Regions from separate parts of the Sphingomonas longa genome, predicted to be linked through region 1. Evidence: predicted binding sites of a transcription regulator. Region 1 holds the regulator's gene; the other holds the start of a gene.
What was found. The regulator LexA, encoded in region 1, represses DNA repair genes until DNA is damaged. The targets are predictions, from matches to a motif close to GTTCCNCNCTTGTTCT.
Positions count from the first base shown of each region.

Region 2: recA (recombinase RecA) is a predicted target of LexA. The motif match lies at 3,365-3,380, and genes of this name have one in related genera.

Region 1 covers NZ_JAFEMC010000001.1:481,392-487,738, reverse strand. Annotated here, with positions in the region: gene ILT43_RS02360 (ComEC/Rec2 family competence protein) at 1-1,308, shown strand, start outside; gene lexA (transcriptional repressor LexA) at 1,524-2,195, opposite strand; gene ILT43_RS02350 (molybdopterin molybdotransferase MoeA) at 2,270-3,451, opposite strand; gene ILT43_RS02345 (SulP family inorganic anion transporter) at 3,490-4,968, opposite strand; sul1 at 5,002-5,055, opposite strand; gene moaC (cyclic pyranopterin monophosphate synthase MoaC) at 5,401-5,871, opposite strand; gene trpC (indole-3-glycerol phosphate synthase TrpC) at 5,868-6,347, opposite strand, start outside.
Region 2 covers NZ_JAFEMC010000001.1:222,508-228,854, reverse strand. Annotated here, with positions in the region: gene ILT43_RS01090 (electron transfer flavoprotein-ubiquinone oxidoreductase) at 1-589, shown strand, start outside; gene ILT43_RS19755 (tetratricopeptide repeat protein) at 564-2,129, shown strand; gene ILT43_RS01080 (4-(cytidine 5'-diphospho)-2-C-methyl-D-erythritol kinase) at 2,428-3,267, shown strand; gene recA (recombinase RecA) at 3,456-4,529, shown strand; gene ILT43_RS01070 (class I SAM-dependent methyltransferase) at 4,921-5,748, shown strand; gene ILT43_RS01065 (glutathione S-transferase family protein) at 5,745-6,347, shown strand, end outside.

The DNA of each region.
Region 1 (6,347 bases):
ATCACTGCTGTCGTGGGTGCGACGATGCTGATCGTGATGCGGCTGCTGGCACTTTGGCCGGCGCTGGCGTTGCGGGTGCGGCTGCCGCTCGTCGCCGCTGCGGTGGGGGCCGGGGCGGCGGTCGGGTACACGCTGTTGACGGGGTCGGAGGTGCCGACGATCCGGTCGTGCGTGGCCGCGCTGCTGGTGCTGGCGGCGCTGGCGCTCGGGCGGGAAGCGATGACGCTGCGGCTGGTGGCGGCGGGGGCGATCGTGGTGCTGATCGCGTGGCCCGAGTCGCTGGCCGGGGCGAGCTTCCAATTGTCGTTTGCCGCCATCACCGCAATCGTGGCGCTGCACGACCATCCGTGGATGCGTGGCTTTGCCGAGGTGCGGGAGAAAGGCCTGCTGCGGCGATGGGGCCGGGGTGCGGTGTTGCTCCTGATGACGGGCGTCGTCGTCGAGGCCGCGTTGATGCCGATCGCGGTGTATCACTTCCATCGTGCCGGATTGTACGGGGCGTTGGCCAATATGGTCGCCATCCCGTGGACGACGTTCGTGGTCATGCCGTTGGAGCTCCTGGCGTTGCTGCTGGACGTGGCGGGGCTGGGTGCGCCGGTGTGGTGGCTGGTGGAGCGGGCTTTGTGGGCGCTGCTGTGGCTGGCGCGGATCGTGGCGTCGGCGCCGGGGGCGGTGCGGGCGTGGCCGGTCATGCCGGACGCGGCGTATGCGCTGATCGTTGTCGGTGGCCTGTGGCTTGCGCTGTGGCGGACGGAGTGGCGGCGCTGGGGTTTGGCCCCGCTGGCCGTCGGTTCCTTGTGGGCGGCGATGACGCCGGCGCCCGATCTGCTGGTGAGCGGGGACGGGCGGCATGCGGCGGTGCGGACCGAATATGGGGCGATGGCGCTGCTGAGGGAGCGGGCCGGCGAGTATATGCAGAACGTGCTGAGCGAGAATGGCGGTGTGAAGGGTGCGCCGATGACGCTGGACGGTTTGCCGGGGGCGGCGTGCAGTGCCGACCTGTGTGCGGTCGATGTTGCCGGGCGGCGGGTGGTGATGACGCGGAGTGCATATCTGGTGCCGGTAAGGGCGCTGATCGCGGCGTGCGTCGGGGCGGATGTGGTGGTGAGCGAGCGGCGCTTGCCGGTCGGGTGTCGGCCGCGGTGGTTGCGGCTGGAACGGGATGTGCTGGCGCGGACCGGGGGCGTTGCCGTCGGGCTGAGCGGGGGGTGGACGGCGACGGTACGGCGGGCCGGGGATGAGCATCCGTGGGTTTTGGCGGCTGGGCGAGAGGATTCGGGGGCGGGGTTCCGTCGTTTCCGACGTTGAACGTTTTCAGTGCCTTGCGGGATCGGACCGCTGGAAGGTTAGGCTAAGGTTAGTCCAATGCGGTGTTTTGGGCCGTCCGATATCTTGAATGACGCGCTTGCGGCGAGGCCCTCCCCCAGCCCCTCCCCGAGGGGAGGGGAGGGGAGCAGAATGGCGCAGAAGGCTCACTCTTCCGCTATAACGCAGCTCCCCTCTGTAGGACAGCGCCCGCCGCTTCAGTCGTAGCGGCGAAGGATGCCGGACAGCTTGCCCTGGATGCGAACCTGCTGCGGACTGTAGCGCTGCGGATCGTAGGCGCGGTTGGCGGGGTCCAGGCGGACCATCGCGCCTTCGCGGCGGAAATACTTCAGCGTCGCTTCGGCGTCCTCGATCAGCGCCACGACGATTTCGCCGTCGCGGGCGGTTTCGGTGCGGCGGACGAGAGCATAGTCGCCGTCGAGAATACCCGCCTCGACCATCGAGTCACCGGCGACTTCGAGCGCGTAATGCTCGCCCGCGCCGAGCAAGGCGGCGGGAACGGCGAGCATCGAGGAGCCTTCGAACGCCTCGATCGGGACACCGGCAGCGATGCGTCCGTGCAACGGGATCTCGACCACGTCGTTCGCAGGCTGGCGAAGTGGAGGAAGTGGAGGCGTCGGAGCCTTCGTCTTCGGTGCCTTCTTGGCGTCGGCACGCTCGGGCATGCGCAACACCTCCAGCGCGCGGGCGCGGTTGGGGAGGCGGCGGATGAACTGGCGTTCCTCCAGCGCGGAGATCAGGCGGTGAACGCCCGACTTGGACTTCAGGTCGAGTGCATCCTTCATCTCCTCGAACGAGGGAGACACCCCCGTCTCGGCGAGGCGATCGTTGATGAAGCAGACCAGCTCGTGCTGCTTGCGCGTGAGCATCGCGTTTCCCTCCGTCGGAACCCGGCTGTCCTTCAGAACAGACGAGGAACCTATATGGAACGCAAAACTTGTCGTCAAGCGATCCCCAAGATTTCCGCCGAGTCGCCGGCCTTTGCGGGCGGCGCATCGGTCGGCCGGACGATGAGGCAGGTCGAGCGCGCGAGCGTCAGCAGCATCGAACTGTCCTGAATCGTAGAGGCATAGGCACGGCCTTCGCGAATTTCCGCCCGCAGATAGTCGGTGCGCGGGCCGTTCGCGGGCAGGTCCTCGCCCAGCAACACCGTGCCAGTCTGCGGCAGCGGATCGCGTGCGCCGGCGAGATGCGCGATCAGCGGGCGGACGAACAACGTCGCGGTGACGAAGGCGGACACCGGATTGCCGGGCAGGCCGAGCACCGCCGCATCGCCAAGGCGGCCGGCCATCATCGGCTTGCCAGGCCGTAGCGCGATCCGCCAGAAGTCGATCGTACCGCCCGCCGCCTCCAGCGCGGGGCGGACGAGATCGTGGTCGCCGACCGACGCGCCACCGGTGGTCACGAGCAGGTCGGCCTCGACCGCAGCGAAGGCGTCCCGCAAGGCGTCGAGCCGGTCGGGCAGGATGCCGAGATCGACGATGTCGACGGGCAGGTCCGCGATCATCGCCGCGAGCATGACGCCGTTCGATTCGGGCAGTTGCGATCCGAGCGGCATCGTTCCGGCAGGGACGAGTTCGTCGCCCGTCGCGGCGATCGCGACGCGAATGCGTCGGCGCACGGGCAGGGTGGCGAGGCCGCCAGTGGCAGCGACGGCGATACGCGCCGGAGTCAGGCGGTCGCCGGTCGCGATCAGGCGGGTGCCGGTGTGGAAGTCGAGTCCGCGCGCGCGGGTGTTGCGGCCGAGGTGACCGGGGCCTTCACCGGCCAGCGTCAGGCGGTCGCCGTCGCGGCCGGCCTCTTCCTGGATCAGCACTGTGTCGGCACCGGCGGGCATCGCGGCACCGGTGAAGATGCGCGTGGCCTGATAAGCGTCGACTGTCCCATCGAAGGGGCGGCCCGCGGCGCTTTCGCCGATCACCGTCCAGGGGCCGGGCAGGTCGGCGAAGCGGATCGCGTAGCCGTCCATCGCCGAAAGGTCCGCCACGGGCTGCGTCCGCGCGGCGAGAATGTCGGCGGCGGCCCATCGGCCCGCGGCGTGCGGGAGCGGCACGTCCTCCGTCGCGACCGGCGGTTTGAGCGCGAACAGGCGGGACTGGGCTTCGGCGACTGGTACGAGCGTCATGCGCGTGCCTTGCCACGCCGGTTGCGCGTGGAACAGCGTCAGTGCGGGGTGACGCCCATCTCCACGCCGGTTTTGTCGTAAAGCGCGAAGCGATCGACGAGATCGGCGCTGGCGCGGTTATAACCGATCACCGTCACCTCCGCACCGTCGCGGCGCAGGCGCGCGACCGCCTTGTCGAGCGCACCCACGGCGGAGATATCCCAGAAATGTGCGGCGGTGACGTCGATCAGGACGTGGGCGGCGGGCTCCGGCATCCGGAAGGCGCGGGTGAAGCGGTCGACCGAGGCGAAGAAGATCTGGCCGGTGACGATGTAGGTGGCGACGGTGCCGTCTTCCGTCCGCTCGACCGCGAACATGCGACGGACCTTATTCGCGAAGAAGATGCCGGACAGCAGCACGCCCGCCAGCACGCCCTGCGCGAGATCGCGGGTGAGGACGACGACCGCGACCGTGACGAGCATGACGACCGAGGATGTCGGCGGGTGGCGGCGCAAATTGGGGATCGAGTTCCAGCTGAACGTGCCGATCGACACCATGACCATTACGGCAACGAGCGCCGGCATCGGGATGCGGCCGACGAACGGACCGAGCACCGCGAGCAGGAACAGCAGGAACACGCCCGCGGTCAGCGTCGACAGGCGGGTGCGGCCGCCGGACGTGACGTTGATGACCGACTGCCCGATCATCGCGCAGCCGCCCATGCCGGCGACGAGCGCGGCGGCGATGTTGGCAGTGCCCTGACCGGCGCACTCGCGACGCTTGTCGCTGTCGGTGTCGGTCATGTCGTCGACAATCTGCGCGGTCAGCAGCGATTCGAGCAGGCCAACCGCGGCCATCGTCAGCGAATAGGGGAGGATGATGCGCAGCGTGTCGAGCGTCAGCGGCACCTGCGGAAGGTGCAGGCTGGGCAGCCCCTGCGGCAGCGCGCCCATGTCGCCGACCGTGGTGACCGGCACGTTCAGGCCGATACCGATCGCCGCCAGCACGAGGATCGCGACGAGCGGGGAAGGGACCGCTTTCGTCAGGCGCGGCAGGAGGTAGATGATCGCGAGACCGGCCGCGACCATCGCGTACGTCTCCCACCCACGCCCGATCAGTTGCGGTAGCTGCGCCATGAAGATGAGGATTGCGAGCGCGTTGACGAAGCCGGTGATGACCGAGCGCGAGACGAACTGCATCAGCAGATCGAGCCGCGCGAGACCGGCGAGCATCTGGATCAGACCCATCAAAATCGTCGCGGCGAAGAGGTATTCGACGCCGTGGTCGCGGACGAGCGGTACGACGACGACCGCGACGGCGGCCGTGGCGGCGGAGATCATGCCGGGCCGCCCGCCGGTGAAGGCGATGACGGTGGCGATCGCAACCGACGCGTAGAGGCCGACGCGGGGATCGACGCCGGCGATGACGGAAAATCCGATCGCCTCCGGGATCAGGGCAAGCGCGACGACGATCCCTGCGAGCAGGTCCGCGCGCGGATTCGACAGCCAGTCGCGGCGAAGCGTGGCGATTATTGTCATGGGGGAAGGTCCGAGTGTGCGGCAGGGTCGCCGCGCTGTCCCGGGGATAGGCGCCGGGCCGAGCCACCCGGCTGGGCCGGGTCCGTCTTGTTCGGGGCTTTAGGCGGGGGAGGGGGTTCGGGCAAGGGGTGGGCGCAAGAGGCTGGTGCCCGTCCCTTCCCGCCTTGTCGCTACCCTTTAGCAATCATCGCGACATAGCTGCGCTACCGGTTACCAAGCCACCACCCCGGCGCGGGCCGGGGTTCAGTTGAGTGATGTTCGCAGTAGATTACCGCAGACATCGCAACTGGGCGCGGCCTTCCGGGCTGATAGAAGATGGTTCTCGGACGATCCCCGTACAGGTGAGGACTTGAGAGGGAGGAGCCTTGGCCGTGCCGCTTGTGGAGAGACCCTCCCCCAGCCCCTCCCAAGGTGAGGGGGCGTTAAAAGGGCTTACGCTGCCACCCAGTCGCCCGACTTGCCGCCCGTTTTCGTCAGCAGGCGGACGCCGTCGATGGTCATGGCTTTGTCGACGGCCTTGACCATGTCGTAGACCGTCAGCAGCGCGACCGTCGCGGCGGTGAGGGCTTCCATTTCGACGCCGGTCTGGCCGGTCGTGGCGCAGGTGGCGGTAACGGTGACGCCGGTGTCCGTCGCGTCGAGGTCGATCGTGACCTTCGACAACGGGAGTGGGTGGCAGAGCGGGATCAACTCCGCGGTGCGCTTGGCGGCCATGATCCCGGCGACGCGCGCGACGGCGAGGACATCGCCCTTGTTCGCGGACGCGTCCCGGACCAGCGCCAGCGCTTCGGCCGACATCGCAATGCGACCGGTCGCCACCGCCTGACGCTTCGTCGCGGTCTTGTCGCCGACATCGACCATGCGCGCCGCGCCGGTTTCGTCGAGATGCGTCAGGCCGGTCATCCGTTCAGCAGCGTCCGTGTCGCTGCCTCGACATCGGCGTGCCGCATCAGCGCTTCGCCGACGAGGAAGCAGCGGACACCGTGCTCGGCGATCGCCTCCAGATCGGCATGCGTCGTCAGGCCGCTTTCGGCGACGAAGGTGCAGTCGGGCGGGGCGAGCGCCTTGAGCTTCCACGAGCGCGAGGTGTCGACCGAGAAGTCGCGCAGATCGCGGTTGTTGACGCCGATCAGCCGCGAGCGGAGCTTCAGCGCGCGGTCCAGTTCGTCTTCGTCGTGGACCTCGACCAGCACGTCGAGACCCTGCTCGATCGCGGCGGCTTCGAGTTCGGCGAGCGTGGCGTCATCGAGCGCGGCGACGATCAGCAGGATCGCGTCCGCGCCCAGGCTGCGCGCCTCGACCACCTGATAGGGGTCGACGGTGAAGTCCTTGCGCAGGACGGGCAGCGACACGGCGTCACGGGCTGCGATCAGATACGC
Region 2 (6,347 bases), 260 kb from region 1:
CGCGATCCAGCAGGGCCGCGAGCATGACGAACTGACCGCCTATCCGGAGGCGTTCGAGGCGTCGTGGCTGAAGAAGGAGCTGTCGGTCGTCCGCAACGTCGTGCCGCTCGTCAAGAAGTTCGGCGATTTCCTCGGTTCCGGCCTGTCGGGCATCACCATGTGGCTGGAGCATTTCGGCCTGAAGATGCCCTTCACGATGAAGCATCACCCGGACCATGAGAGCCTGTGGCGCAAGGACCTCGTGAAGCCGCCGGTCTATCCCAAGCCCGACGGCGTCCTGACCTTCGATCGCCTGTCGTCGGTGTTCCTGTCGAACACCAATCACGAGGAGGACCAGCCGGTCCACCTGACGCTGCGCGACCCGAACGTACCCGTCGAATACGACCTGCCGATGTACGACGAGCCGGCGCAGCGTTACTGCCCGGCCGGCGTGTACGAGATCGTCGGACAGGATAGCGGCGATCCAAAGTTCGTCATCAACGCGCAGAATTGCGTCCACTGCAAAACCTGCGACATCAAGGACCCGACCCAGAACATCAACTGGGTCGTCCCGGAAGGCGGCGGTGGCCCGAACTATCCCAATATGTAGCCTGATCGCGCTCGCGGTGCTCGCCGTGACTCCGGCCGCTGCGGACTCGGGGCGGACGGCGTATCTGACCGCGCGCGCGGCGGAAGCGGACGGTGACGGCCCCGCCGCGTCGACCGCCTACGCCGCCGCCGTCGCCGCCGCGCCACGTGATCCCGTCGTCGCGATCCGCGCCTTTCGCGCTGGCATCGCCAGCGGCGACGCGGCGCTGGTCCGCAGAACCGGTGCCGTCCTGCGCAACGCCGGCATCGCTCCCGCCGACGCCGCGCTGTTTCCGATCGCCGACGCCGCCCGCGCCGGCGATGCCGCCGCCCTGAAGCAGGCGACGCGGTCACTCGCCACTGATCGTTTGCGTATCCTCGCCCCGATCATCGAAGCGTGGGCGGCGGGCGGCAACGCCGGCATTGCCATCCTCGACCGATCGACGATTGATCCGGTCGCTAAACCCTTGGTCGCCGAGCACCGCGCGCTGCTGCTGATCGCCGCCGGTCGCCTCGCGGAGGGCAGCGCCGCCGCCGGCCTCGCCTCCACCACCAACCGCGCGCCGCGCGTCGCCGCCGCCGAACTGATCGTCGGGTTGGGAGAACCGGCCCGTGCACAGGCGCTCCTCGGGTCGGGCCAGTCGCTCCCCGCCGGCCAGCGTGCATCTCCAGCGTTCGGTGTCTCGCGCCTGTTCCTGCGTCTCGCCGAAGAACTCGGCCGCGGCGAACAGGCCAGCACCTTGTCCCTTTCGCTCGCCCGCGCCGCGCTCGATGCCGATCCCGGCTATGCTCGCGCGCGGCTGATCCTCGCCAACCAGCTGGCCCGCGCTGGCGACTCCGATGCGGCGCTGGCGAACCTCGCCGCGATCCCCGCCGACGATCCGCTGGCGAGCGACATGCTGGAGGCCCGGATCGCGCTGCTCGACGGCAGCGACCGCAAGCCCGAGGCGCTCGCCGTAGCCCGCACCCGCGCCGCCGCACCCGACGCGACGTTCGTCGACCGCGTCCGCCTCGCCGACCTGCTGGTCGAGGCGGATCGCCCCGCGGAGGCCGCGCCGATCTGCGCCCGCGTGCTGGACGACCCGCGCATCGCCAAACGCTGGAACGCGTGGCTCCGCTACGCCACCGCGCTCGACGCTGCGGACCGGTGGAAGGACGCGCGCCGCGCCCTGCGCCGTGCGGTTGCGCTCGCGCCGGACCAGCCGCTCGTCCTCAACTTCCTCGGCTACGGCCTCGTCGATCGCGGCGAGGACGTGGCCGCCGCCACCAGGATGCTCGAAAAGGCGCACTCGCTGGAACCCGAAGACGCCGCCATCACCGACTCGCTCGGCTGGGCGTATCTTCGCGCCGGCGACACTGCCCGCGCGCTGCCGCTGCTGGAACGCGCCGCCCGGGACAGCCCGGCCGATGCCGACATCGCCGACCATCTCGGCGACGCCTATTGGGCAACCGGCCGCCGCTACGAAGCGCGCTACGCCTGGCGCGCCGCCGCAATCGTCGCCGAACCGCGCACGCTCGGCCGGCTCACAGCCAAGATCGAGAACGGACCGGCGGCCCGTTAGCCGCTTGATTTCACTACCCGTGCCCCGCGCAGGCGGGGGCCCAACGCTATCTTGCTGAACATAAATCTGTCCACTTCACCGTCCCACCCCGGCGGAGGCCGGGGTCCAGTTGCAGCAAAGGCTCTGAGTCTCACGAGCGGCGCGGAAACTGTACCCCCGGGCCTTCGCCGGGGTGGGTCGGGTGTGGAGTGCGACAGGGTTGACGCAGAGCATGTGGTCTGGATCCTGACAAACACCAACTTCCAGCCTACCCAAACCAGTCTTGCCCCCGAACCGCCCCTGCCGCATCACCCGCGCGATGATCGTCGAATCCGCCCCCGCCAAGATCAACCTCGCGCTCCACGTCCGCCGCCGCCGGCCGGACGGCTATCACGAACTCGAAACCCTCTTCGCCTTCGCCGCCGACGGCGACACGATCACCGTCGAGGAAGCGGCCGAGGACCGGTTCGACATGACCGGCCCCTTCGCCCAAGCCCTTCGGTCCCCCTCGGGGAATGGAAAGGCGCCCACCAACCTCGTAACCGACGCCCGCGACGCCTTCCGCCACCACCAGCCCACGCCCCCCGTCGCGATCACGCTCACGAAGAACCTCCCCATCGCGTCCGGCATCGGCGGCGGTTCGGCGGACGCCGCCGCGACGTTGCGCGCGCTGGCCCGCTTGACCGGGATCGACCCGCACGCCCCCGCGCTGTTCGCGATCGCCGAACATCTCGGCGCAGACGTGCCCGCCTGCCTGCTCGGCCGCACCACGCTTGGCACCGGCAAAGGCGAGGCGCTGGTCCCGATCGAGGGCGCGCCCGGCACGCCGCTGCTGCTCGTCAACCCGAACGTCGCCGTCTCCACCGCCGCCGTCTTCGCCGGCTGGGACGGCATCGATCGCGGCGCGCTGGGGGAGGGGCCGTTGCTCGATCGCGCCCGCGCCGCCCGCAACGACCTGGAATCGCCGGCCCGGTCGCTCGCCCCCGTCATCGGCGAAGTCCGCACACTGCTCGACGCCGCTCCCGGCGCAATCCTGTCGCGCATGTCCGGGTCCGGCGCCACGTGCTTCGCGCTGTTCGACACGCCCGAAGCTCGCGACACGGCCGCCACTGCGGCCGCTGCGAGAGGCTGGTGGTCGCTCGCCTCGATCATGACCTGAAAAGCCACGCCGCGATGACGCGGAGAACGAGCCACGCGCAGCCCACAAACAAATTCCTTCCTGTCTTATCCGCGTCGCACAAACGAAACTTCTTCGAGTTCCCATCTTGTTCCACGAGAACAAACCATATACATGGAAGCAGACGCGTTGCCCCCGCCACGCGCTTGCTCTAGCGATGGGAGCCCCTGATGGCCGCCAATCTGAAAGTGATCGATACCGGCATGGCAACCGCTAACGCAGACCGGCAGAAGGCGCTCGACGCCGCGCTGGCCCAGATCGACCGTGCCTTCGGCAAGGGCTCCGCGATGAGGCTCGGCTCGAAAGAGACGATGCAGGTCGAAACGATCTCCACCGGCTCGCTCGGCCTCGACATCGCCCTTGGCGTCGGCGGCCTGCCTCGCGGCCGCGTGATCGAGGTCTACGGCCCTGAATCCTCGGGCAAGACCACGCTTGCGCTGCATGTCATTGCCGAGGCGCAGCGCGGTGGTGGCACCGCCGCTTTCGTCGATGCGGAACACGCGCTCGACCCGGTTTACGCCAAGAAGCTGGGCGTCAACATCGACGAGCTGATTGTGTCGCAGCCGGATACCGGTGAGCAGGCGCTGGAGATCGTCGACACGCTCGTCCGCTCCAACGCGATCGACGTGCTCGTCGTCGACTCGGTCGCCGCACTCGTGCCGCGCGCGGAGATCGAGGGCGAGATGGGTGACAGCCATGTCGGCCTTCAGGCCCGCCTGATGTCGCAATCGCTGCGCAAGCTCACCGGCTCGATCAGCCGCTCGCGCTGCATGGTCATCTTCATCAACCAGCTACGCATGAAGATCGGCGTGATGTACGGCAATCCGGAGACGACGACGGGCGGCAACGCCCTGAAGTTCTACGCCTCGGTCCGCCTCGACATCCGTCGCACCGGGCAGATCAAGGACAAGGAAGACATCGTCGGCAACGCCACCCGCGTGAAGGTGGTGAAGAACAAGGTCGCGCCGCCGTTCAAGCAGGTCGAATTCGACATCATGTACGGCGAGGGCATCTCCAAAATCGGCGAGATCCTCGATCTCGGCGTCAAGGCTGGCCTCGTCGAGAAGTCGGGTTCGTGGTTCAGCTACGACTCGATCCGCATCGGTCAGGGTCGTGAGAACGCCAAGACCTATCTTCGCGACAATCCGGAACTCGCCGCCCGCCTCGAAAAGGCGATTCGCCAGCGCACCGACAAGGTCGCCGAGGAACTGATGGTCGGCCCCGGCGAGGACGACGATATTTGAATCGGCCGCGTCGTCGGCGTGTCGATCGGGGGGCTGCCGGCAACGGCGGCCCCCATTTTCGTTGAAGTGAAGTGGAGGACCCCGCCGACGCCTCCACTTCCTCCACTTTGGTGCCACGCTCCGCACCCACCGCCGTGCTCCCGCGCAGGCGGGAGCCCGGTACCGGAAAGGGCCGAACGTGCGCCCAGCCGCCGTTCAACCCTCTCCACCGCCGTCCTGCGGGGCTCGTCCCGGCATCCACGGTATCGCAGGTCACGTGCATCGAGTTGCGGGGCGCGGTAGATGCCGGAATAAGCCCGGCATAACGAACTATCCCCCTTCCACCGTCGCCGCACGTAGCGGCGCGACGCGACGCGACGGTTCATCCCAACCCCCGACAAAGGCCCGCCCGATGACCACGACCACCGACTGGCAAACCCGCGTCGGCGACGTCTGGGCCGCCGAGCATCGCCGCACCGATCGCAGTCTCGCCGACCTCGCCCGCCACCTTAATGCCGCTGTCCTCGCTGCGGCCCCGGCAACGGGCACCGCCCTCGATATCGGTTGTGGGGCAGGGGCCACCAGCGCCACGATCGCCGCCGCCCGCCCGGAGCTCCGCATCACCGGCATCGACCTGTCCGAACCGCTGATCGCCATCGCCAAAGCTCGGGTCCGCACCGCCACCTTCCACGTCGCCGACGCCGCGACCGATCCGCTGCCGGGCGGGTTCGACCTCCTCTACTCCCGCCACGGCGTCATGTTCTTCGCCGACCCCGCCGCCGCCTTCACCCGCCTCCGACAAGCCGCAAACCCCGGCGCGCCACTCGTTTTCTCCTGCTTTCGCGACCGCTCCCGCAACGCTTTCGCCGCCGCGCTGGTCGAGCAGGTCACCGGCGAAGCCCTTTCCGATCCCGCCGGCTACGCACGCGGTCCGTTCGCCTTTGCGAACATGGAGTTCGTCTACGACTTGCTGACCCGGACGGGCTGGAGCGCAGTTACCGCCGCGTCGATCGACTTCGACTATGTCGCGGGCGAGGGCGAAGACCCCGTCGCCGACGCAACGTCCTTCCTCACGCGCATCGGCCCCCTCTCGCGCAGCATCGCCGACGCCGGCCCCGCCGACCGCGACCGCCTGCTCGCGCGTCTGTCCGACGCCCTCGCGCGTTACGTCCTCGACAACCGCGTCGTCCTGCCAGCATCGGCATGGATCTGGCGCGCACAGGCAGGGGAGCCATCATGACCATCATCGTCCACCACCTCGAAAATTCCCGATCGCAGCGCATCCTCTGGATGCTCGAGGAGCTTGGCCTCCCCTACGAGGTGAAGCGCTACGCCCGCGATCCCAAGACGATGCTCGCCCCGCCCGAACTCCGCCGCGTCCACCCGCTCGGCAAGTCGCCGGTGATCGAGGACGACGGGGTCGTTGTCGCGGAAACCGGCGCGATCGTTGAATATCTGGTCGAAAAGGCGGACGGCCGCCTCGGCCCGCCCGCTCATCGCGAGGCCGTACTGCGCTACCGCTTCTGGCTGCACTATGCGGAGGGGTCCCTGATGCCCCCGCTGCTCGTGAAGCTGATCATCGGCCGCATCCCGCTGGTCGGCGGCAAGATCGCCGGGCGCATCCAGCCGATGGTCGACCGCCACCTCGATTATGTCGAAAGCGAACTGTCGCAACGCCCGTGGTTCGCCGGCGACGTCATCTCCGCCGCCGACATCATGATGAGCTTTCCGCTGGAGGCCGCCCGCAACCGCGCCGGCCTCGACGCCAGCCGCCCGGCGACGATCGCGTGGCTCGACAAGATCCACGCCCGCCCGGCCTATCAGGCGGCACTGAAAGAG